Regions from separate parts of the Streptomyces sp. NPDC092296 genome, predicted to be linked through region 2. Evidence: riboswitches for the same ligand, from Rfam matches in the RefSeq annotation. Region 2 holds a riboswitch; each other region holds the start of a gene.
What was found. Region 2 has a riboswitch for cyclic di-AMP ahead of ACIQGZ_RS11175 (NlpC/P60 family protein). Riboswitches for the same ligand answer to the same signal wherever they lie in the genome.
Positions count from the first base shown of each region.

Region 1 (7,681 bases), on a different contig from region 2:
CGGCTGGCGGGTCGCCTTCGCCCTGGGCGTGGTGCTCGGGCTGGTGATCCTGCTGGTGCGGCGCCATGTGCCGGAGAGCCCGCGCTGGCTGTTCATCCACGGCCGCGACCGGGAGGCGGAGGAGGTGGTCGCGGAGGCCGAGCGGATCGTCGAGGCGGAGACGCACCAGGCGCTGGCGGAACCGGACGAGTCGATCACCATCCGGCAGCGCCGCAGCATCGGCTTCATCACCATCGCACACACCGTGATCAAGCTCTACCCGGGCCGCACCGTGCTCGGCCTTGCGCTCTTCATCGGCCAGGCGTTCCTCTACAACGCGGTGACCTTCGGGTATGCCACCATCCTGAACACCTTCTTCGACGTGCCCAACGGCCACACCGGCTACTACTTCGTGATCATCTGCGTCGGCAACTTCCTGGGGCCGCTGCTGCTCGGCGGATTCTTCGACTCGGTGGGCCGCAAACCGATGATCTCCGGCACGTACATCCTCTCCGGGGTGCTGCTGCTGGGCACCGCGCTGCTGTTCCAGCACGGCGTGCTCTCCGCGCTCACCATGACGTTCTGCTGGACGGTGGTGCTGTTCTTCGCGTCGGCGGGGGCCAGCTCGGCGTACCTCACGGTGAGTGAGGTCTTCCCGATGGAGACCCGGGCGATGGCCATCGCGTTCTTCTACGCGGTCGGCACGGCGGTCGGCGGTATCTCCGGGCCGCTGCTCTTCGCCGACCTGGTGAGCACCGGAAAGCCGACCGACACCGCAGTGGCCTTCGCCATCGGCGCGGCGCTGATGATCGCGGCCGGGGTGGTGGAGCTGTTCCTGGGCGTGAAGGCGGAGCGGCGCGGACTGGAGAGCATCGCGATGCCGCTCACGGCGGAGGACCCGGCGGCGTCCGGAGCCGCCGCACCGGGCCGAACCTGACGTACGGTGACCGGCTCCTGACCCTGGGGAGGGGAGCGGTGCCGCGCTTCCCATCAACCGCGACAAATCACCCCTTCCGTCGTTCATGTGACCGTCTGCATTTCCCAAGTGGCTTGGAATTGCGGCGGCCTGGGATTAACGTTTGATAACGCAGCGCGGTCGCAAACGCCGTACCACGACGGCACCGTGCGCCAACGCCTAATCCTGGAGGCGCCGTTACGGCGGCGTCCGGGAGCCGGGGAACCACCGTTCCTTGGGGTGAATCGGCGGCGGCGGACCTGTTCGCACCCTGACGGAGCGTTACCAGACGCTCGCCCGGGTACGGCCGCAGGCCCCCGCAGCCGTAGGAGACCTTCCTGCTCCGAACCCGTCAGCTAACCCGGTAGGCGTGAGGGAAGGAAAGGAGTGCGCCTGCCGTGGCGTCGACGTACCGTTCCGAGGGCATGCCCTCGACCCTGCCGCTCACCACACTCTCCGGGGCGACCGGGCCGACCGGGCCGACCGGGCAGCCCTGGCCCGAGATCCCCGCGCAGGCCGACGGCTTCGGCGGCGAGCCGGACCGCGGCCGCCACCGGATGCCCAGGCAGCGCAGCGGCGGCATCGGCTCCTCCGCGGTGATAGGCGTCGCCGCGATGGCCGCCACCCTGGGGACGACCGGCTTCACCTCGTACGCCGCCACCGCCACCGCCGAGCAGGCCGACGACGCGCGGAGCACGGCGTTCGCCGAGGCCACCGACCCCGGCGTGGCCCTGGCCGCCCGTATCCAGGCGCAGGCCGACAGCCAGCGCACCGCCGCCGAGGAGACCGCCCGGGTGCAGGCCGCCCGCGAGGCCGAGGCCAAGCGCGCCGTCCAGGAGCAGGCCGCCCGCGAGGCCGCCGCCAAGGAGGCCGCCGCCCAGCGGGCCGAGGAGGCCCGGCAGCAGAAGGCGGCGGCGGAGCGCGCCGCCCGCGAGGCCGAGCGCGCGCTCCTCGGTGACCTGGTGCTGCCGGTCTCCGGATACACCCTCACGGCGGGCTTCGGGCAGGCCGGCTCCTACTGGTCCCACCTGCACACCGGCCTGGACTTCGCCGTCCCGACCGGCACCGCCGTCAAGGCGCTGGGCGCGGGCACGGTCACCTCGGCGGGCTGGTCCGGCGCCTACGGGTACCGGGTCATCGAGCGGCTGCACGACGGCACCGAGATCTGGTACTGCCACCTGTCCTCGATCGGCCAGGGGTCCGGCGCGGTGCGGGCCGGCGACGTCATCGCCCGGTCCGGCGCCACCGGCAATGTCACCGGGCCGCATCTGCACCTGGAGGTCCGGCCGGGCGGCGGCGCGCCGATCGACCCCAAGCTGTGGCTCCAGTCGCACGACCTCACCCCCTGAGCCGGCAGCGGTTCCGAAGCTCCGGCAGCCCCCGGCCGCCGACGGCCCCGGCGATCATCCCCCCGACGCCGGGGCCGTCGGCCTGCCCATCGGACGGCCCGGTCAGCCGCGCCGGTCCGCCACCACGTAGGAGGCCAGCGCCATCGCGCCGGACACCGCGAAGACCGAGGGCCAGGCGCCCACCTTCTTGGCCAGCGGGTGCGAACCGGCGAACGCCGCCGCATAGAGGCCGGTGAGCGCCGCCGCGCCCGCCGTACCGGTCTGCCGCTGCCACTGCCGGGCCGCCACCGCCCCCGCCGCGGCCAGCGCGACCCCGCCCAGCGGCCGCTTCCTGGTCCACCGCGCCACGCCGTAGCCGCCGACCAGCCCGGCCGCCGCCACCGCCGCCGTCGGAATCCTCGCCATCGTGCGCCTCCCTGTCCGCGCTCACGCGCCGTGCGACATCTGCTTCCGCACCGACCCTAGAACGTCCGCTCCGGGCCCCGCGCCCACCGGCCGGAGCCGTCTCGAATCCCGTTCCGCTCCCCGTTCCGCTCGCGGACCTATTGCGGACCGATCCTGACCGCATTGCCTCCTATGGTGATCCCAACGGACAGCGGAAAGGACCAACGCATGACCAGCGACCAGACCCCCGGCACCCAGACCCCCGGCACCCAGACCCCGCCCGCCCCGGCCGGGGAGCGCGACGAGCTGCTCCGGATGCTGGCGGAGCAGCGGAACACCCTGCTGGTCACCGTCCGGGGGATCGGTGACGCGGAGGCGGCGCGCCGCACCACCGTGAGCGAGCTGACCCTTGGCGGCCTGCTGCGCCATGTCGCCCACTGCGAGCGGGCCTGGATGCATGTGATGACGCGCCAGGACGGCAGCCTGCCCGACGGGATGCTGAACGGGGACCAACACCGCATGGCGGAGGACCAGACCCTGGCCGGTCTGATCGACGACTACGCGGCGGCGGCCCGGGAGACCGAGGCGGCCGTCGCGACGCTGCCCGACCTGGACCAGCAGATCCCGCTCCCCGAGTTCCCGTGGAGCCCGCCGGAGCGGCAGTACTGGTCCGCTCGCCGCATCCTGCTGCACCTGCTCCGGGAGACGGCGCACCACTGCGGGCACGCCGACCTGATCCGGGAGGCGCTGGACGGGGCCAACACCACCCGGCAGCTGGGCGAGGACAGGGCCAAGCAGAGCGCCTGACCCCGGTCCGGGCCGCCGCGCCCGGCCGGGTCGGGCCCGGCTCAGGCCCGGTCGGCGGCGGTCAGGTACCCGTCCAGCTCGGCCTGGCCCGGCTCGGGGGCCAGGTCGGCGTAGTCGGCGCGGAGCAGCGCGGGCAGCCCCGGCACCGTCCACTCGCCCAGCAGCCGCACCGCCTCGTCCGCGACCAGCTCCCCGTAGCGCTCCACGTCATGGCCGAGCTCCGGCGGCAGGCTCTGCCCGGCGGCGACCAGGGCGGAGAGCGAGCGGTACACCCGCTCCAGCAGCCGGTTGCCGAGCAGCAGCCGGGCGTTCTCGGTGGACATGCCGAGGGTGATCAGCCGGGTGCGGTCCCAGGCCTGCGGGCGGCCGTGCTCCTCCTCGGCCACCACCAGCTGCGGCAGCCCGGCCCAGGCCGCCGCCCGGCCGTCCTCGCCGCGCTGCCGGAAGGCGTCCAGCCAGGCCCGTACGGCGCCCGCGTCGGTGGTGTCCACGCCGTCGGCGTGCAGCAGCATCGCATACAGCCGGGGCCAGGTCAGCCGGCCCGGCAGCCGCATGACCAGCGGGAACCCGGCACCGAGCGCTTCCAGTTCCTCGCGCAGCCGGGCGTGCCGCTTGGCGTTGAGGCGCTTGGCGGCCCGCTGGTGGTCGAGGACGGCGGCCAGCGCGTCCAGGTACGCCTGGTGTCCGTCGCCCTCCGCGTCGGCGGTCAGCGGCAGCAGCTCGTACAGCAGCTGGTCCAGCTCCTTGGCGGACACCTCCGGCCAGCCGTCGCGCAGTCGGCAGCCGGTCAGCTCCAGCAGGGTGAGCACGATGCGCAGCGGCCGCTCGGCCACCTCGCGCCCGTCCGTGGCGCACCAGGTGAGCAGGTCGTCGGTGCGGGTGCGCGGGATGAGTTCGAGAGCCTGTGCGTCGTCCATCCCCGTACCGTAGTCCGGTCCCCGGAGCCGTGCCGCCGCCGCGCGAGTGCCGCACCGGCCGTGTGCTTTTCGGCACGGGATGTTCACGCGCCGGGCGGCCCACACCGCTGGCGGGAACCCGGGCGGCGATGGCACGGTGGATCGGTACAGGCCCTCGTCGGGGGCCCGACCCGGGTCCGTGCCGCGTGCCGCCGGGCCTTCGACCCGCGAAGGGGCCGGTGCACGTGCGTCAGACCCTCACCGCCACGCTCGACCACCGGGCCGGATGCACGGTGCTCACCCTGGTCGGGGAGATCGACCACGACACCCGGCCGCTGTTGGACGGCCTGCTGGACGGCCTGCCGGCCCGGCTGCCGCAGGCGGGCGGGCCGCTGCGGGTGGATCTGCGCGGGGTGCCGTTCATGGACTCCGCCGGGCTGCACTTCCTGGTCGAGCTGCGCCGCAGGCAGACGGTGGGCGGCGGTGCGGCGCCGGTGCTGCTGGGGGTGCAGGAGCAGCCCGCCGGCGTACTGCGGCTGATCGGGCTGGACGGCCTGCTGGGCGTCGCCGCCTGAGGCCCGCCCGGTTGCCTGGTCACTGGTCGGCCGGGGTCAGGGGGTCGCGCGGGCGGCGGCCAGGGCGATCCGGGCCGCCCGGTCGGCGGCGGCCTCGTCGAGCGGTTCGCCGGTGATCAGCAGCTGGAAGTAGACGGGGGCGGCGAGCGTCCGGACCACCTCGGCGGGGTCGGTGCCGCCCGGGAGCTCGCCCCGCTCGACGGCGCGGACGATCACCGGCGCGGCCCGCCGGACGCGGTCCTCGAAGATGTGCCGCCGGGCCTCGGCGACCTCCGGCAGGCGGATCGCGTCGGAGAGCATCACCGAGAGCACGGCCCGGCCGGACGGGCTGGTGGCCCAGCCGATGAGTCCCCGGGCGAGCAGCCGGAGGTCGGTCTCCACCGCACCGGTGTCGGGGATCGGGATGTCCGCCGCGATGTGCTCGGTCAGTGCGGCGACCACCAGGGTCTCGCGGTCCTGCCAGCGCCGGTAGACGGTGGTCTTGTGGACCCCGGCCCGCTGGGCGACGTTGTCGACGGTCAGCGCGGCGTACCCCGTCTCGGCCAGCTCGGTGAGCGTCGCGGCGAGGACGGCGGCCCGTACCTTCGGGCCGCGCCCCACCGGCCGGGAGGCTGCGGAGGCGGCTGCGCGGGTCGGGCGGTCGGACTGCATTGCAACTCCTGGTTGCGTTGGATCGGGTGGCGTGGCACGCTCAGAATATTGCAACTCCCAGTTGCAATACCATTCGAGGGGGTCAGCCATGCCCGCGCTCTACCGGTACACCGCACCCGTCCGGAAGAAGGCCGCCACCGGACCGGTCGCCGCCGTCTACGCCCAGATGTCCGCCGACTTCCTGCTCGGCGACGGGCCGCTGATGGCCCTGTCGCCCGCCCCGGACCTGCTCACCGCCGCCTGGGCGCTGCTGCGCGAGGCGCAGGTGGCCGGAGACGCCTCCCGGGCGGGCCGGGAACTGGTCGCCGCCGTCGTCTCCAGCGGCAACGAGTGCCCCTTCTGCGTGGACGCGCACACCCTGCTGGTGCACGCCACCGGCGCCCACGCCTCCGCCGAGACCGTACGCAGCGGCGGCACCCCGGCCGACCCCGGGCACGCCGCGCTGGTCGCCTGGGCCACCGGCACCGCCACCGCCGCCACGGCCGCCACCGCCGCCACGGGGTCGGCCGCGCCGCCGTTCCCGGCCGCCGAGGCGCCCGAGTACCTGGGCACCGTACTGGTCACCCACTTCATCAACCGGATGGTCTCCTCGCTGCTGACCGAGGAACTGCTGCCCGGCGGCCTCCAGGGCTCGGCGCTGGTCCGCCGGGTGGCCGGGCGGGTGGCCGGCGGCAACGCCCGGCGCCGCTCGCGCCCCGGCGAGAGCCTGCCGCTGCTGGCCGGCCTCCCGGCCGCCCCGCCCCCGTCCTGGGCCGGGGACTCCCCGGTCGGCCCGGCCTTCGCCGCACTGCGGGCGGTCGCGGCCACCGGCGGCGACCTGCTCACCGACCCGGCCCGTACGGCGGTGCTCGACACGGTCGCCCGCTGGGACGGCGGGCCGCAGCCCATGGCGTCCGGCTGGCTGGACGCCCCGCTCGCCGCGCTGCCCGCCGCCGACCGACCGGCGGCCCGGCTCGCCCTGCTGGCCGCCCTCGCCCCGTACCGGGTCACCGATGCCGACATCGCCGCTTGGCGCACCCCCCACCACCGGCCCGACGCCGAACTGGTCCGGCTGCTCGCCTTCGGCGCCATGGCCGCCGTCGAACGCGTCGCCACCTGGGTCGGCGTCAGGCAGCCGACCCCGTGACGTCCGGCCCCCCGGCTGCGGGCCCCGGGCTCAGAGCCAGTCCTGCTCGGGGGTGGCCGCGCGGAGGACCGGGCCCGCGCCCCGGAGGATCGGGTCGCCGTGCGGGACGCACAGGGTGTCCGGCTCCAGCGCGGCCAGCCGTCGGAAGGAGGCGATGGCCGCAGCGCGGTCCACGTTGATCGGGCCGAGGATCGCGCGGTGCTCGGCGGTGGCGATGAGGTCGCCCGGGAACAGCACGCCCCCGCCGGTCGGGAGGTGCAGCGCGATGCCGCCGGGGGTGTGGCCGGGCACATGCAGGACGTGGACGGGCTCGCCCCAGCCGTCCAGGGTGTCGCCGTCGTGCAGCTCCACATCCACCGTGAGGTGCCGGAGCGGTGGGGTGTCCGCGTCCGCGAAGCCCGCCATGACCTGCTGGTGCAGGGCGCGCTCCGCCGGGGTGTACACCGGCTCGGGCTCCGGGGCGGCGGCGCTGATCACCGGTGCGTCCAGCGCCCCGGCCAGCACCCGGGCGCCGGTGGCCGCCACCAGGTCGGCGGCCGAGCCCATGTGGTCCAGGTGCGAGTGGGTCAGCACGATCTGCCGCAGTTGCTGCGGCCGGCCGCCGAGCCGCGCCAGCGCGGCCAGGATCGCCGGGGCCGAACCCGGGAAGCCGGTGTCGACCACCGCGAAGCCGTCCGGCAGCCGTACGAGGTGCACATGCCCGACCGGCAGCGGCAACTGGTGGACGGTCGGGGTGATCCGCAGCAGTTCCATACGTCGACGCTACGGCCTGCCGACGCCCCGCCAACCGCTTTGCGCCGCCCGCGAATTCAGCGCAGCGGAGAATCCCGCACCACCCCCGGCCGGGTGCGGCGCGGTCAGATCCAGCCGCGCTCCCGGGCCGCCATGCCGGCCTGGAAGCGGGTGCCGGCGCCCAGCTCCCGCATCAGGGTCTGGAGGCGGCGCTGGGTGGTCCGGGC
Region 1 is NZ_JBIVRB010000001.1:16,087-23,767, reverse strand. Features, by position in the region: gene ACIQGZ_RS00105 (MFS transporter) at 1-916, shown strand, start outside; cyclic di-AMP (ydaO/yuaA leader) riboswitch at 1,102-1,320, shown strand; gene ACIQGZ_RS00100 (M23 family metallopeptidase) at 1,333-2,283, shown strand; gene ACIQGZ_RS00095 (hypothetical protein) at 2,386-2,688, opposite strand; gene ACIQGZ_RS00090 (DinB family protein) at 2,896-3,474, shown strand; gene ACIQGZ_RS00085 (hypothetical protein) at 3,516-4,391, opposite strand; gene ACIQGZ_RS00080 (STAS domain-containing protein) at 4,616-4,945, shown strand; gene ACIQGZ_RS00075 (TetR/AcrR family transcriptional regulator) at 4,982-5,596, opposite strand; gene ACIQGZ_RS00070 (DNA-binding protein) at 5,685-6,722, shown strand; gene ACIQGZ_RS00065 (MBL fold metallo-hydrolase) at 6,753-7,475, opposite strand; gene ACIQGZ_RS00060 (helix-turn-helix domain-containing protein) at 7,580-7,681, opposite strand, start outside.
Region 1: it holds a riboswitch for cyclic di-AMP, as region 2 does, so the genes downstream of both, ACIQGZ_RS00100 (M23 family metallopeptidase) here and ACIQGZ_RS11175 (NlpC/P60 family protein) in region 2, are expected to answer to the same signal.

Region 2 (7,681 bases):
CCGTGGAGTCGGTGCGCTGCCGCTGGTGCAACGCGGTGGACCAGGTGGAGCTGGTCGCCCGTCCCGGCGGCGACGCGCCGCAGGACGGGGCCTGAGGCAAGGCCGCCCGTGCCCGCCCGGTGGGTCCGCCGTTCGTGTGGCGGACTGCCGGGCGGGGCAAGGTACGCGCGAGAATCGAAGTGACGGTGTGCGGGGAGGCGCCGGACGAGAAGGATCGGAGTCGTGGACGTGGTGGACAGAGCTGGAGCGGCGGCCGGGTCGCAGGGGCAGCAGCCCGCTGCGCGGGGAGCGGCCGATGACGCCGGGACCGGGGCGGGCGCGACCGGCGCCGCCGTCCCCGGCACCGACGGCGCCCCCGGCTCGGCCGCGACCGATCCGGCAGCCAGTGCGGAAGCCGAGGGCAGAGCGGGAGCCGAGGGCACTGCGGGAGCGGACGGCACTGCGGGAGCCGGCGGCACTGCGGAGGCTGGTGCGGAAGCCGGTGGCGGCGACGGTGAGCGGCTGGACCGGCCGCTCCCCGAGGGCGTACGCCGCCGGGTGGTCGGCATAGCCGCTGACGCCCTGGGCACCCTGCCCCTGGGCGAACTCCCCGCCGGGCTGCGCCCGTACGCCAGGTTCACCCCCGCCCGCCGGGCCCGGTACGCGGCGACCGCGCTGGCCGCCGCGCTGGAGGCGGAGCCGCTGTTCCGGCTGCGGATCGCGGAGCGGCTGCGGCTCGGCCAGCCCGATCTGGTACGGGCGCTGGAGGGCGGCACCGTGCCTCCCGCCGCCGACCCGATGGATGTGGCCGCCGCGGCCTACCTGGTGCGCTCGGCCGGCTGGAGCCGGCTGGTCGCGGAGGCCGGCGAGGAGGTCGAGCGGGCCGACGCCGAGGGCGCGGCCGCCGAGGCGGTACGGCTGGCGGAGAAGCTCCAGGGCGAGCTGCTCGCGCTGCGCGCCTCCGCTCGGGCCGACGCCGACCGGCTGCGCGGCGAGGTGGACGCCGCCCGGCGGGAGTCCGAGGCGCTGCGCAAGAAGCTGCGCAGCCTGGAGAGCGACACCCGCCGCGCCGAGGCGGCGACCCGCAAGGTGACGGCCGAGCTGGAGGCGGCGCGGGCCACCGCGCAGGCGGAGCGCGGCAGCGCCGAGGCGGAGACCCGGCGGCTGCGGCACCGGGTCACCGAGGTGGAGTCGGCGTTGGAGGCGAGCCGCCGCAACGCCCGCGAGGGCCGCAGCGTGGAGGACATGCGGCTGCGGCTGCTGCTGGACACGGTGCTGAACGCGGCCCAGGGCCTGCAACGCGAGCTGGCGCTGCCGGTGGCCCGCATCCGGCCCGCCGACCTGGTGGAGGCGGTCGCCCCCGGGGCGGCCTCGCCGCACGACGTGGCCCGGCGGGCGCTGGCCGAGGACGACCCGGCGCTGCTGGACCAGCTGCTGGCGCTGCCGCAGGTGCATCTGCTGGTGGACGGCTACAACGTCACCAAGACCGGCTACCCCATGCTGCCGCTGGAGCAGCAGCGCATCCGGCTGCTGGGCGGCCTGTCGATGCTGGCGGCGCAGAGCGGCGCCGAGGTGACCTGCGTCTTCGACGGGCAGGACCTGGACACGCCGGTGATCATGGCTCCGCCGCGCGGGGTACGGGTGCGGTTCAGCCGCACCGGTCAGACGGCGGACGAGCTGATCCGGCAGCTGGTGCGGGCCGAGCCGGTCGGCCGGCCGGTGGTGGTGGTCTCCTCCGACCGGGAGGTGGCCGACGGGGTGCGCCGGGCGGGGGCGCGGCCGGTCTCCTCGGCGCTGCTGCTGAAGCGGCTGGTGCGGACCTGAGGCCGGACTTGTCCTGACTTACGGTCATGACCGCACTCTGCGGGGCGGTGCGGCGTCCGCCGGGCTTGGCCGGACAACGGATCTTCACTATGGTCTGTCGTCAAACCCCCATCCCGACCGTCACTCGCGCGAGTGGTGTTTGCAGGACTAAGGAGCACCTCCCTTGGCGTCCCACCGCCGTCCCAAGCAGCCGAGCCGTGCCCGGGTCTCGGTCCTGACCGCTGCGGCCGCGACCGCCGTCGCCATCTCCGCCCAGGCCGGTGCCGCGCACGCGGACCCCAAGCCGACCAAGGACCAGGTGAAGGCGAAGGTCGACAAGCTGTACGAGGAGGCCGAGGAGGCCACCGAGCAGTACGACGGCGCCAAGGAGAAGCAGCAGCAGCTGCGCAAGCAGGCGGCTCAGCTCCAGGACCGGGTGGCCCGCCAGCAGGCCGAGGTGACCGAGCTGGAGAGCGGCCTCGGGGCGGTGGCGGCGGCGCAGTACCGCTCGGGTGGCATCGACCCCACCGTGCAGCTGGTGCTCTCCTCCGACCCGGACGACTTCCTCGCCAAGGCGTCCTCCTCGGACCAGGTGAGCGCCCAGCAGGCGGACACGCTGCGCCGGCTCCAGGAGCAGCAGCGCTCGCTGGACCAGCAGAAGGCGGAGGCGGCGGCGACGCTGGCCGAGCTGGACCGCACCACCACGCAGCTGAAGCAGGGCAAGGCGCGGATGCAGGCCCGGCTGCACGAGGCGCAGACGGTGCTCAACACCCTCACCGCGCAGGAGCGGATCGCGCTGGAGGCGGCGGACGCCCGCGCCTCGCGCGGCGGCATGGAGCGGGTGGACCTCAGCTCGCTGCCGGCCGCGCACGGCTATGCGGCGGTGGCGTTGCAGGCGGCCCTCGGCAAGCAGGGGTCGGCCTATGTCAGCGGCGGGATGGGCCCGAGTGTCTTCGACTGCTCCGGGCTGATGAAGTGGGCGTACGCGCAGGCGGGCGTCACGCTGCCCCGGATCGCCAGCGACCAGGGCATGGTGGGGGTCGCGGTGCCGTCGCTCGCCGCCGCGCAGCCGGGCGACCTGATCATCTACTACGGCGGCAGCCACGTCGGGATGTACGTCGGCAACGGTCTGGTCGTCCACGCGCCGCGCCCCGGCAAGTCGGTGGAGGTGGTCTCGGCCAGCTCGATGCCGATCTCCAAGATCCGCCGGGTCTGACGGCGGCGCTGCCGCGAGCGGCCACCGCCGTACGGTCGTGCTCAGTACCCTTCAGCAACCATGCCAGGCCCGGCTTTTCGGACAAGCCGGGCCTGTCGGCTGCTGCGGCGGCGAGTGAGGTCGGCCACGGTGATCGGCCGCCGAAGCGCTTCACAGCGCCGAACGATCAGCTCAGGGTCAGATGTCGACTACCCTTTGTGGTAATTCCGAAGAAATCTTGTCGCCACCGGGACTTTTTACCTACAAGGATTTGAACGGATCACAGTTCAGTTACTAGTGTCTGGCGACGAGCCACCGTGAAGTGATCAGCCGACGTGGGTGACGGCGGTGGCTCCCGCCGAGTTCGAGACGCGGCAGGACAGGGTGCTGTCCTCCAGGGGATGCCGTCGATCGGAGCCGGGGAACCAACTTCCTCGGGGTGAATCGGCGTCAGGGCCGGCCAACACCGGCTGAGGCGTCGTAGGGCATGCTTCCAGCCCGAACCCGTCAGCTCACCCGGTAGGCGGACGTAGGAAGAAGGAGTCCGCCTTCGTGGCGTCCCACCGCCGTCCCAAGCAGCCCAGCCGCGCGCGCATATCCGTCCTGACCGCCGCAGCAGCCACCGCCGTCGCCATCTCCGCCCAGGCCGGAGCCGCCCACGCGGCCCCCAAGCCGACCAAGGACCAGGTCAAGGCCCAGGTCGACAAGCTCAATGAGCAGGCCGAGGTCGCGACGGAGAAGTACGACGGCGCCAAGGAGAAGCAGCAGCAGCTCCAGAAGCAGGTCAACCACCTCCAGGACCAGGTGGCCCGGCGGCAGTCCGAGGTCTCCTCGATGCAGAGCACGCTCGGCCAGGTCGCCGCCCAGCAGTACCGCAGCGGCGGTATCGACCCGACCGTGCAGCTGATGCTCTCCTCGGACCCGAGCCAGTTCCTGGACAAGGCGTCCTCGCTCGACCAGGCGAGCAGCCAGCAGACGGACGTCCTCAAGGAGCTCCAGCAGCGGCAGCGCAAGCTCGACCAGGACAAGGCCGAGGCGCAGGACAAGCTCGCCGAGCTGGACAGCACCACCAAGGAACTCAAGGCGTCCAAGGCCGAGGTGCAGCAGAAGCTCGCCAAGGCGCAGGAGCTGCTCAACACCCTCACCGCCCAGGAGCGCGCCGCACTCCAGCAGGCCGAGGCCGACGCCGAGCGCGCCTCGCGCGCCGCCGCCCGCGGCCCGCTGACGACCTCCGGCGCCACCGGTGGCACCACCAGCACGGCGGGCGCCGCCTCCAGCTATGCCGCCGCCGCGATCGCCGCCGCCGAGTCCAGGCTCGGTTCGCCGTACGTCTACGGCCACGTCGGCCCGTCCACCTTCGACTGCTCCGGCCTGATGCTGTGGGCCTACGGCCAGGCGAACGTCTCGCTGCCGCGCACCTCGCAGGCGCAGGCCAGCGCCGGTACGAACATCGGCACCAACATCGCCAACGCCAAGCCCGGCGACCTGATCATCTACTACAGCGGGATGAGCCACGTCGGCATGTACGTCGGCAACGGGCAGATCATCCACGCCCCGCACACCGGCGCGGTGGTCCGCTACGAGTCCGCCACGGTGATGCCGATCGCCCGGATCGTCCGGATCTGACGCACCGCTGACCCAGCGCTGACGCGTGTTCCCGGGGCGCCGCCGACGGCGACACCCCGGGAACACGCGTCTCCGGGGCCGGCTGCTCAGCCGGGCAGGCGGCGGAGCCCCAGGGTGTTGTCGACGCGGGTGGCCGGCTTCCCGTCGGGGCCCTGCTGGATGCGTTCGTGCTCCTCGCTGACCAGGACCTCCCACCGGTCGCGCGGCAGGTCCAGCGCGGCCAGCAGCTCCAGCGGGGTGGGGAGGTCCACCTCCTGCTCGGGCCCGTGCTCCCAGGGCGGCGGCCCGGCGTGCCCGACCACCAGCAGGACGCCGCCCGGGGCGACGGCTGCGGCGGCGGTCCGCAGGATCTGTTCCCGGGGTATGCCGGGGGAGTGCAGGAAGTGCGCGGAGACCAGGTCGAAGGCGCCGGCCGGGAAGGACTCCGCCAGGTCGTGTCGCTGCCAGTCGATCCGGTCGGCGACGCCCGCCGCCGCCGCGTGCCCGGCCGCGCGGTCCAGGGCGACCCGGGAGACGTCGGTCGCGGTGACCCGCCAGCCCCGCCCGGCGAGCCAGACCGCGTCGGCGCCCTCGCCGCAGCCCAGGTCGAGCGCGGTGCCCGGCGTCAGGTCGGCCGTCTCGCGGATCAGCGTGGTGTTGGGCTCGCCGCTCCAGATCCGGTCACTCCGGGCGTAGCGGGCGTCCCAGAACCCCGCCGTCGACATGCTGCTCCGGTCATCGGTCATCGGTGCTTTCCTCCATGGCGTGGGGGTCGGACCCTGCCGAGGGTCGGTCCGCGCCCCGGCGTTTGACAAAATTCCTTGCCGGGTCGGCAAATGGAGCCATGGCAGACGACGACTTCGCCACCGTACTGACCGCCGTGGGCCCCCGGCTGCGGGCGCTGCGCCGGGAGCGCGGCACCACGCTGGCCGCGCTCAGCGGCACGACCGGGATCTCGGTCAGCACCCTCTCCCGGCTGGAGTCCGGGCAGCGCAAGCCGACGCTGGAACTGCTGCTGCCGCTGGCCAAGGCGTACGGCGTGCAGCTGGACGAGCTGGTCGGCGCGCCCGCGACCGGCGACCCGCGCATCCATGCGCGTCCGTTCGTCCGGTACGGCAGGACCTTTGTGCCGCTGACCCGCCACCTGGGCGGGCTCCAGGCGTACAAGCTGATCCTCCCGCCGGTCCGGTCGGGCCGCGAGGAGCTGGAGCAGCGGGTCCACGAGGGGTACGAGTGGCTCTATGTGCTGGCGGGGCGGCTGCGGCTGGTCCTGGGCGAGCACGACCTCGTCCTCACGACGGGGGAGGCGGCCGAGTTCGACACCCGGGTGCCGCACGGATTCGTCAGCGCCGGTCCGGAGCCGGTCGAACTGCTCTCCCTGTTCGGGCCGCAGGGCGAGCGCCTGCACGTCCGGGCCGGACCAGCCGGCCGCTGAGCCGCCAGGGTGCTGACTGCTCGTCCGGTGTGTCCGATACGGAAGAAAAATTGCTATTAACGGAAGTTTGGTCTCAGTGCTCCCGGTTCGCTAACGTCTGCGCTCGGACCTCCGCCTCCCGGCGGCGGCCAGGATGAAGGGAGCCCGCGCGCGTTGGCCACCCATCGCCGCCCCAGACAACCGCGCCTGGCACGCGCCACGCTCACCGCGGCCGCCGCCACCGCCGTCGCCCTCGGCGCGGCCGCCGCCGCCCAGGCGTCGCCCGCCGACCCCGCCGTCGCCTCGCACCCCTCCGAGCAGGAGGTCAAGCAGCAGGTCGACGAGTTGTACGCCCAGGCGGAGACCGCCACCGAGCGCTATGACGGCACCCGGGAGCGGGTGCGGCAGCTGCGCGTCGAGGCCGCCTCCCTCCAGGACCAGGTGGCGCGCGGACGCGACGCGCTCAACCGCATGCTGGAGGACCTGTCGGAGATCGCCGGGGCCCAGTACCGCTCCGGCGGCATCGCCCCCACGATGCAGCTGATGCTCTCCTCCGACCCGGACGGCTACCTGGACCGCGCCACCGCGCTGGACCGGCTGGCCGCCCAGCAGGCCGACGTCCTGCACGAGGTCGCCACCAAGCAGCGCGCCCTGGACCAGCGCCGCGCCGAGGCCGCCGCCCGGCTGGCCGACCTGGAGACCGCCCGCCACGACCTGGTCCGCGACAAGCAGGACGTGCAGCGGCGGCTCGGCCGCGCTCGGGCACTGCTGGACACCCTCACCGGCGGGCAGCGCGCCCGGCTGACCGCCGAGGACGCCCGCGCCGCCCGGCAGCGGGTCAACGCGGCCACCGGCGGAGTGGGCCTCTCCTCGCTGCCGGCCCCCGACGCTCGGGCCGCCACCGCCGTCGCGGCGGCCACCGGCGCGCTCGGCTCGCCGTACTTCTACGGCGCGGCGGGCCCGTACTCGTTCGACTGCTCGGGCCTGATGTACTGGGCCTGGCGGCAGGCCGGGGTCACCCTGCCCCGCACCTCGCAGGCCCAGGCGGGCGCGGGGCGGCGGATTCCGCTCTCCGAAGCCCGGCCGGGGGACCTGGTGATCTACTACGGTGACATGCACCATGTCGGCATGTACGTCGGAGGCGGCACCATCATCCACGCGCCCTACCCCGGAGCCAGGGTCCGCTACGAGAGCGCCCGGACGATGCCCATCGCGGCGGTGGTGCGGGTCTGAGCGGGACCACGCCCACGCCCGGCATACCGGGCCGGGGGCGGCTCACCCGGCGGGGAGCGCTGCTGCTCGCCGCCGGGGGCCTGGTGCAGCTCTCCGTACCGCGCCGCGCCCCCGCCCCGGCCGTGAAGGCGCTGCGGATCGGCGTCGCGGACCGGGCGCTCGCCCCCGCGCCGCCCAGCCCCGAGCCGTCCGCCGCCGCCCGCCCCGAGGTGGAGGCGCTGCTCGCCCGCCGCGCCCGCGCGGTGCTGCACCGGGACGCCGCCGAGCTGGCCGCCACGGCCGCGCCCGCCCACCGCGCGGCCCAGGCCGAGCTGGAGCGGCGTACCGCGCGGGTGCCGCTCGCCGCCTGGAGCTACCGGGTGACCGGGCTGGACGGCGGCGGCGACCGGCTGACCGCCGACGTCCGGCTCGACCACCGCATCACCGGCTACGACCGCCATCCGGCGACCGCC
Region 2 is NZ_JBIVRB010000003.1:157,630-165,310, forward strand. Features, by position in the region: gene ACIQGZ_RS11160 (hypothetical protein) at 1-95, shown strand, start outside; gene ACIQGZ_RS11165 (NYN domain-containing protein) at 502-1,803, shown strand; gene ACIQGZ_RS11170 (NlpC/P60 family protein) at 1,967-2,998, shown strand; cyclic di-AMP (ydaO/yuaA leader) riboswitch at 3,370-3,519, shown strand; gene ACIQGZ_RS11175 (NlpC/P60 family protein) at 3,530-4,603, shown strand; gene ACIQGZ_RS11180 (class I SAM-dependent methyltransferase) at 4,690-5,328, opposite strand; gene ACIQGZ_RS11185 (helix-turn-helix domain-containing protein) at 5,427-6,017, shown strand; gene ACIQGZ_RS11190 (NlpC/P60 family protein) at 6,171-7,229, shown strand; gene ACIQGZ_RS11195 (hypothetical protein) at 7,313-7,681, shown strand, end outside.

Region 3 (7,681 bases), on a different contig from region 2:
CTCGGCGGCGGCCCGCTGGGCGGCGATGTCGGCGCGCTGGGCGATGAACTGCCGGGTGGGGTAGGCCAGCGCCGCGATGAGCGAGCAGAGCACCAGCGCGAGCACGGCGGCCCGGCCGGTGAAGCGGAAGCGGGTCCGGGGGCGGGGGGCGCTCGCGGGTCGGCGGGTGCCGGGGCCGCGTGCGGGCAGGGTCGCCTTGCGGATCGCCATGGTGCGTCCCCTCCGTGGTCGTACGGATGCCCCGCCGCCCACCCCAGAGGGTGAGCGCCGGGGCACCGGTGGCCGAACTGCCTTGTCAGCCCTCGTACTTGTAGCGCGGGAAGGCACCGCGCCCGGCGTACTCGGCGGCGTCGTCGAGGATCTCCTCGATGCGCAGCAGCTGGTTGTACTTGGCGACGCGCTCGGAGCGGGCCGGGGCGCCGGTCTTGATCTGGCCGCAGTTGGTGGCGACGGCGAGGTCCGCGATGGTGACGTCCTCGGTCTCGCCGGAGCGGTGCGACATCATGCAGCGGTAGCCGTTGCGCTGGGCCAGCTCCACCGCGTCCAGCGTCTCGGTGAGCGAGCCGATCTGGTTGACCTTCACCAGCAGCGCGTTGGCGGTGCCGGACTCGATGCCGCGGCCCAGGCGCTCCGGGTTGGTGACGAAGAGGTCGTCGCCGACGATCTGGACCTTGTCGCCGAGCTTCTCGGTGAGGGTCTTCCAGCCGTCCCAGTCCTCCTCGTTCAGCGGGTCCTCGATGGAGACCAGCGGGTAGGAGGCGACCAGCTCGGCGTAGTACTCGGTCAGCTCGACGGCGGAGAGCGCCTTGCCCTCGAACTGGTAGGCGCCGTCCTTGTAGAACTCGGAGGCGGCGACGTCCAGCGCCAGGGCGACGTCCTTGCCGGGGGTGTAGCCGGCCTTCTTGATCGCCTCGACGATGAGGTCCAGCGCCTCGCGGTTGGAGTCGAGGTTGGGGGCGAAGCCGCCCTCGTCGCCCAGGCCGGTGGAGAGCCCGCGCTCCTTCAGCACGCCCTTGAGGGTGTGGTAGACCTCCACGCCCCAGCGGACGGCCTCGGAGAAGGACTCCGCGCCGATCGGGGCGATCATGAACTCCTGGATGTCCACGTTGGAGTCGGCGTGCGAGCCGCCGTTCAGGATGTTCATCATCGGGACCGGCAGCACATGCGCGTTCGGACCACCGACGTAGCGGAACAGCGGCAGGTCGGACGCCTCGGAGGCGGCGTGCGCCACGGCGAGCGAGACGCCCAGGATGGCGTTGGCGCCGAGCGAGGACTTGTCCGGGGTGGCGTCCAGGTCGAGCATCGCCTGGTCGATCAGCCGCTGCTCGGTGGCGTCGTAGCCGACCAGCTCCGGGCCGATCTGCTCGATGACGGCGAGGACGGCCTTCTCCACGCCCTTGCCGCCGTAGCGGGACTTGTCGCCGTCGCGCAGCTCCAGCGCCTCGAAGGCGCCGGTGGAGGCGCCGGAGGGCACCGCCGCGCGGCCGGTGCTGCCGTCGTCGAGGCCGACCTCGACCTCGACCGTGGGGTTGCCTCGCGAGTCGAGGATCTCCCGGGCTACGACGACATCAATGGACGGCACGAGGCATCTCCTTATGGCGGATATGAAGTCGTTACGACCAGAGCCTAACCGCACCGGCCGTCACGACCACCGCTACCCGGGCCCTGTCTCGCCGGTCGAACACTTCTACCCATCGGTAGCGCGGTGCCCGGCACCGCACCCGGCGGCCGGTCCCGGGAGGTCGGGAGCGGCCGCCGGCGGGGCGTCAGCAGCGGTGCGCAGCCGGTCAGCCGAGGGTCAGCACCTGGCCCGGCAGGATCAGGTCGGGGTCGGCGCCGACGGTGGAGCGGTTCTCCTGGTAGAGGTGCTGCCAGCCGCCGTCCAGGTGGTGGGCCTCGACGATGGCGGAGAGGTTGTCGCCCGGTACGACCGTGTACCGGCCGCCGGCCGGGGCGGGGGCCGCGTGCCGGGGGGTGGACTTCTTCGCCGGGGTGGCGGCCGTCTCGGCGGCGGGCGCGGCGGCGTGCTTGGCGGTGCTCCCGGCCGGCTTCGCGGTGCCCTTGGCCGGGGTCGCGGCGGTCGCGGCCTGCTGCTCGGCCGCGGCGAGGTGCTGCTGGTAGACGTCCTTGTGGCTGGTCCAGTGCCAGGAGTCGTCCTCCTGGTACCAGTAGACGCCGTCCTCAGCGTCCCAGCCGGCCGTGCCGTCGAAGGTCGGCAGGTGCTCGGTCTGGGTCGGGGCGGTGTCCTTGGCGGCGGTGGAGTCGGCCGCACCCAGGTCGTCCCGGGCGCTGCCGCGCGAGGCGGCGTCCGTGGTGGCGGAGGAGACCGGGCTGCCGCCGGTGTCCACGCTCGCGGCGGGGCCGCCCGCCGTCAGCCCGGCCTGCACCGAGCACACCGGCCAGGCGCCGGGGCCCTGACCGTCCAGCACCTTCTCCGCTATGGCGATCTGCTGGCCCTTGGTCGCCAGGTCCGGCCGGTCGGCGTACGCGGAGCCGCCGTAGGCCGCCCAGGTGCTCTGGGTGAACTGGAGGCCGCCGTAGAAGCCGTTGCCGGTGTTGATCGCCCAGTCGCCGCCGCTCTCGCACTGGGCGACCTTGTCCCAGGTGGCGGTGGAGGCGGCGGAGGCGGCGCCCGCCGTCAGCAGCGGGAGCGCGATGCCCGCGCCGGTGACACCGGCGACGGCGACGAACTTCTTGGTCTGGCTGGGGCGGATGCGGCGATGGCGGCCGTTGCCGGGAAGCAGCATGAGGGGTCCCTCTCCGACGCCTACGAGGTGAGCTGTCGGGTTCGGACCGGGAGGTGGCCCGGCCGCGCGGAGGCGGCTTCACCCCGAGCCGCGCACCGGTTGGGCGCACGGCGGCTTACCTGGTTCCCCCGCTCCTGTCCTCAAGGTCGGTCTCGGTGGCCCGGAGCACGGTGGACAGGACTCGGCGTCCCACGCTCCGGGGCCCGCGTCAGCGGATGGACGGGAGCCTAGACAGTTCGTCTGATGGATAACAACCCGACATCACGAACATCACACAAAGGCAAACCCATCGTCGCGGCGTGCCTACTGTCGGTCGGTCATCCGCTCACTCCGCCACCGGGGTGAAGCCCACCGGCAACTCCCGCAGGCCGCGCATGATCAGACCGCCGCGCCACCGCAGGTCGGCCGGATCGGCGGCGAGCCGCAGATCGGGGAGGCGGGTGAGCAGCGCGGTCAGCGCCGCCTGCGCCTCCAACCGGGCGAGCGGCGCGCCCAGGCAGTAGTGGATGCCGTGGCCGAAGCCCAGGTGCGGATTGTCGCGGCGGGCCAGGTCGAGGGTGTCCGGCCCGTCGAACCGCTCCGGGTCGCGGTCGGCGGCGGCCAGCACCACCAGCACTGGATCGCCCGCCGGGACGGCCGTGCCGCCGATGGTCAGCTCCGCGGTGGCGAACCGCCAGGTGGCCAGCTCCACCGGGCCGTCGTACCGGAGCAGCTCCTCCACCGCGCCGGCCAGCAGCCCGGTCTCGCCCCGGCCCAGCGACTCCTGGAGCAGCGCCCGCTGACCGGGGTTGCGCAGCAGGGCGTACGTGCCGTTGCCGATCAGGTTGACGGTGGTCTCGAAGCCGGCGAAGAGCAGGATGAAGGCCATCGCGGCGGCTTCGTTCTCGGTCAGGTGCTCGCCGTGGTCGCCGGCCCGGATCAGCCCGGAGATCAGGTCCTCGCCGGGCTGCGGCTCGGCGGTCAGCTCCGCGCGCTTGCGGTGGATCAGCTCGGCCAGGTACGTCCGCATCCGCTTGACCGCGCGGGCGACACCGCCGCGCGGGCCGCCGCCGTGGCGGATCATCATCCCGGCCCAGTCGCGGAAGTCGTCCTGGTCCTCCGGCGGCACGCCCAGCAGGTCGCAGATGGCGTAGATCGGCAGCGGGAAGGCGAACTCATGGATCAGGTCGGCGCTGCCCCGGGCCGCGAAGGAGTCCAGCAGCCGGTCGGTGAGCTGCCGCACCCGGGGCTCGAACTCCGCGACCCGGCGCGGGGTGAACGCCTTGGAGACCAGCCGGCGCAGCCGGGTGTGGTCGGGCGGGTCGATGTTCAGCAGGTGCGTCATCAGGTCGGCGCTGCGCTCCCCGGGGATGCCGACCCGGCCGGAGCGGTGCGCCTGCTCGCTGTGGTGCACCGGGTTCTTGGACAGCCTGGGGTCGGCCAGCGCCTGCCGGGCGTCGGCGTACCGCGTCACCAGCCACGCGTCCACACCGCTCGGCAGGGTGGTGCGGTGCACCGGTGCGTGCTCGCGCAGCCAGGCGTACGCCGGGTACGGATCGGCGGCGAACTCGAAGGTGAACAGGTCAGGGGCGTGCGCAGGCATCCCCCGACGTTAGCCTGCGGGTCCGACAGTGGCGCGAAGCAGGTCACCTGGCGGACATGCCCTGTTGCGGTGGGTGCTGCGGAGCCTACGATCCCCCGCAGCGTGATTCAGCGGCCCGCCGCGGGGCGGATGCGGCCGCAGGGAGGAGCAGTCCATGCAGGTGCGCGGTGCGGTGGTGGTCATCACCGGGGCGGCGGGCGGGATCGGCGCGGCGCTCGCGCGGCGATTCGCGGCGGAGGGCGCGGCCGGGCTGCTCCTCGCGGACCTGGACGTCGGCGGCGCCGAGGACCTGGCCGGGGAGCTGGACCGGCACGGCTGCCGCGCGGTCGGCGTGGGCAGCGACGTGTCGCGGGAGAGCGACGTACGGACCCTGGTGGACATCGCCGAGGAGCACCTCGGGCCGATCGACCTGTTCTGTAGCAACGCCGGAGTGGGGACGGCGCAGGGCATCGAGGCGGCGGACGCGCTCTGGCAGGGCTGCTGGGACGTCAACGTCATGGCCCACGTCTACGCGGCGCGGGCCGTGCTGCCGGGGATGCTCGCGCGGGGGCGGGGGCGGCTGCTCAACACCGCTTCGGCGGCGGGGCTGCTGACCATGCCCGGGGATGCGCCGTACAGCGTCACCAAGCATGCGGCGGTGGCGTTCGCGGAGTGGCTGGCGGTGACGTACGGGTCGCGGGGGATCGGGGTCAGCGTGCTGTGTCCGCAGGGGGTGCGGACGGCGATGTCCGCGTATCCCGGCGTCGAGGATGTGCTGACCGCTTTCGGGGCGATGCTGGAGCCGGCCGAGGTGGCGGAGGCGGTGGTCGCGGGGCTGGCGGACGAGCGGTTCCTGATCCTGCCGCACCCCGAGGTGGCCCGGTACGAGCAGGGGCGGGCCGCGGACCGGGACGCCTGGCTGACCGGCATGCGGGACACCGTCGCCGCCCTCCCCGCCCTGCCGGAACCGGCTGCCTGAACCCCGGCCACGGGTCACCACCAGGAGCGCGAGGAACTGCGCGACCAGCCACCCGCTGACACCAGCGCTTGAACAGGCGACCAACCACGCACCACCAGGGGCGCGGGGAACTGCGCGACCAGCCACCCACTGACGCCAGCGCTTGAACGGACGGCCAACCGTGCACCATCCGGGGTGCATGGGAACGGTGCGTTCGGCGTGCTGCACTGGTGAGGGTTGCTCGCGCAGTTCCTCGCGCGCCTGGAGTGAACCCCGGCCGGGAAGGCACCCCCGCCGGGGAGCGGGGAACGGTGCGTTCAGGGCACTACGAACGCGGGGGTTGCTCGCGCAGTTCCTCGCGCCCCTGGAGTGAACCCCGGCCGGGAAGGCAACCCCGCCGGGGAGCGGGGAACGGTGCGTTCAGGGCACTACGAACGCGGGGGTTGCTCGCGCAGTTCCTCGCGCCCCTGGAGTGAACCCCGGCCGGGAAGGCACCCCCGCCGGGGAGCGGGGAACGGTGCGTTCAGGGCACCACGGACGCGGGGGTTGCTCGCGCAGTTCCTCGCGCCCCTGGAGTGGACCGTGGCCGGGAAGGCACCCGCCGGGGGCCAGGGGTGGTGGTCAGGGGTGCTGTTCGGCGGTGCGGATGGCGGTGCGGTAGTGGCGGGCGGCGGTGCGGAGGGCGGTTTCGGGGTCGAGGCCGGCGTGGGAGGCGGCGGCGGCGAGGCCGAGCAGGGCTTGGCCGAGGGTGTCCTCGGTGAGCGGGGTCGGGACGGCAGCCGGGGTGCCCGCCGGGACGTCCAGGGCGGCCTTGCGGGCGCGGGAGGCGAGCTTGGCGGCCAGCGCCAGGGCGGGCTGGGCCAGCGGGACGCCGTCCACGGCGGACTCCCGCTGCTTCTCGGCCGCCTTGAGCCGGTCCCAGTCGGCCTCGACCTGGGCCGGGGTGTCGGCGTCCGCGTCACCGAAGACATGCGGATGCCGGTACATCAGCTTCTCCACCAGCCCGGCCGCGACATCGTCGATGGAGAACGGCTCCTCCGGGTCCTCCTCCGCGATCCGGGCGTGGAAGAAGACCTGGAACAGCACGTCGCCCAGCTCCTCGCGCAGGCTCTCCCGGTCCCCCTCCTCGATCGCCTCGACCAGCTCGAACGCCTCCTCGACCAGGTACTTCACCAGCGAGGCGGAGGTCTGCTCGGCGTCCCAGGGGCAGCCGCCGGGTGAGCGCAGGCGGTCCATCACGGCCACCAGGTCCAGCAGCCGGGCGCCGGGCAGGTCGTAGGAGCCGGGCAGCAGTTCGATGACCGGGGCCGGGTCGAGACCGCCCTCGACGGCCAGCCGGGCCAGTGCGTCGGTCAGGCCCGGGTCGCCGTCCACGCCGCCGATCCAGACCACCGTACGGCCGGGCGCGGCGGCCTCGGCCAGGCTGCGGGCCAGGGCCGGTACGGTCTCGGCGGTGTGCGGCTCGACCGTGACCCCGGCCTGTCGTACGGGGGGAAGCTGCGGGTGCCCGGGGTCGCCGGTCAGCACCAGGTCGGCGCCGCGCAGGGTCTCCCAGGCGGGCCAGGAGAGCAGCCCGGGGGCCACCCGGTGGGTGGTGGTGAGCAGCACCAGGCGGCCGGGCTCCGGCTGCGGCTGGGGCTGCGGGGACTGCTGGGCCTGGGACGGGGTCTGCTCACTGATCGGTGCCACGCCAAGAACCTACCGCCCGCGCGGGGAAGCGCGGCAGGCCGTCGCGGCGGCGGTCAGTTCGGCGGGCCGTCCGACTGCCGGGGCCGGTGGGCGCCGTGGTCGCGGTCGCGGTCGTGCTCGTGGTCATGCTCGTGGTCGTGGTCGGGTGCGTCGGTCCGGCCCTCGGCCTGCCGCTGCTCATGCTGCCCACGCGTCTCCCAGGACTCGCTGCCCGGCCGGTGCGTGACCGGCGGCGGCGGCTCCTCCCGCTTGCGGCGGTCGCCGGCGATGAAGGCGGCGATCAGGGCAACAACGATCAGCACACCGATCACGACGATCACGATGACGACCGGCGTCACGTTGCTGACGACTACTGCTTCCATCGACATGGCCGACGCCTACCCGGGGCCGGGCCGTGCACACCGGGGCGGTCCAGCCCCGGCGCGTACGGCCCGGCGGGTGCGGCGGCCGGTCAGGAGGAGACGGTGTCCTGCTTGACCGGGCTGTGCAGCCACGCCTCGGCGCCGTCCCCGAAGCTGATCTCCTTCGGGTCCCAGGTGCCGTAGCGCGGGTTGAGCTCCACCTTGAGCTTGCCTGCGGTGTCGGCCAGCGTCTTGCGCAGCGCCTCGGTGCCCTGCTCGGTGTTGGGGTCGACTCCGGAGGCGGCGGCCAGCTTCTGCATGCCGATCATCCGCCGGTAGAAGTCGTCGACGCCGTCCGGGCCGATGCCCTTCTGCTGGATCAGGG
Region 3 is NZ_JBIVRB010000001.1:1,068,249-1,075,929, reverse strand. Features, by position in the region: gene ACIQGZ_RS04990 (septum formation initiator family protein) at 1-210, opposite strand, end outside; gene eno (phosphopyruvate hydratase) at 296-1,582, opposite strand; gene ACIQGZ_RS04980 (transglycosylase family protein) at 1,788-2,747, opposite strand; cyclic di-AMP (ydaO/yuaA leader) riboswitch at 2,750-2,915, opposite strand; gene ACIQGZ_RS04975 (cytochrome P450) at 3,073-4,329, opposite strand; gene ACIQGZ_RS04970 (SDR family oxidoreductase) at 4,484-5,287, shown strand; gene ACIQGZ_RS04965 (MazG family protein) at 5,888-6,946, opposite strand; gene ACIQGZ_RS04960 (DUF6479 family protein) at 7,009-7,323, opposite strand; gene ACIQGZ_RS04955 (SurA N-terminal domain-containing protein) at 7,407-7,681, opposite strand, start outside.
Region 3: it holds a riboswitch for cyclic di-AMP, as region 2 does, so the genes downstream of both, ACIQGZ_RS04980 (transglycosylase family protein) here and ACIQGZ_RS11175 (NlpC/P60 family protein) in region 2, are expected to answer to the same signal.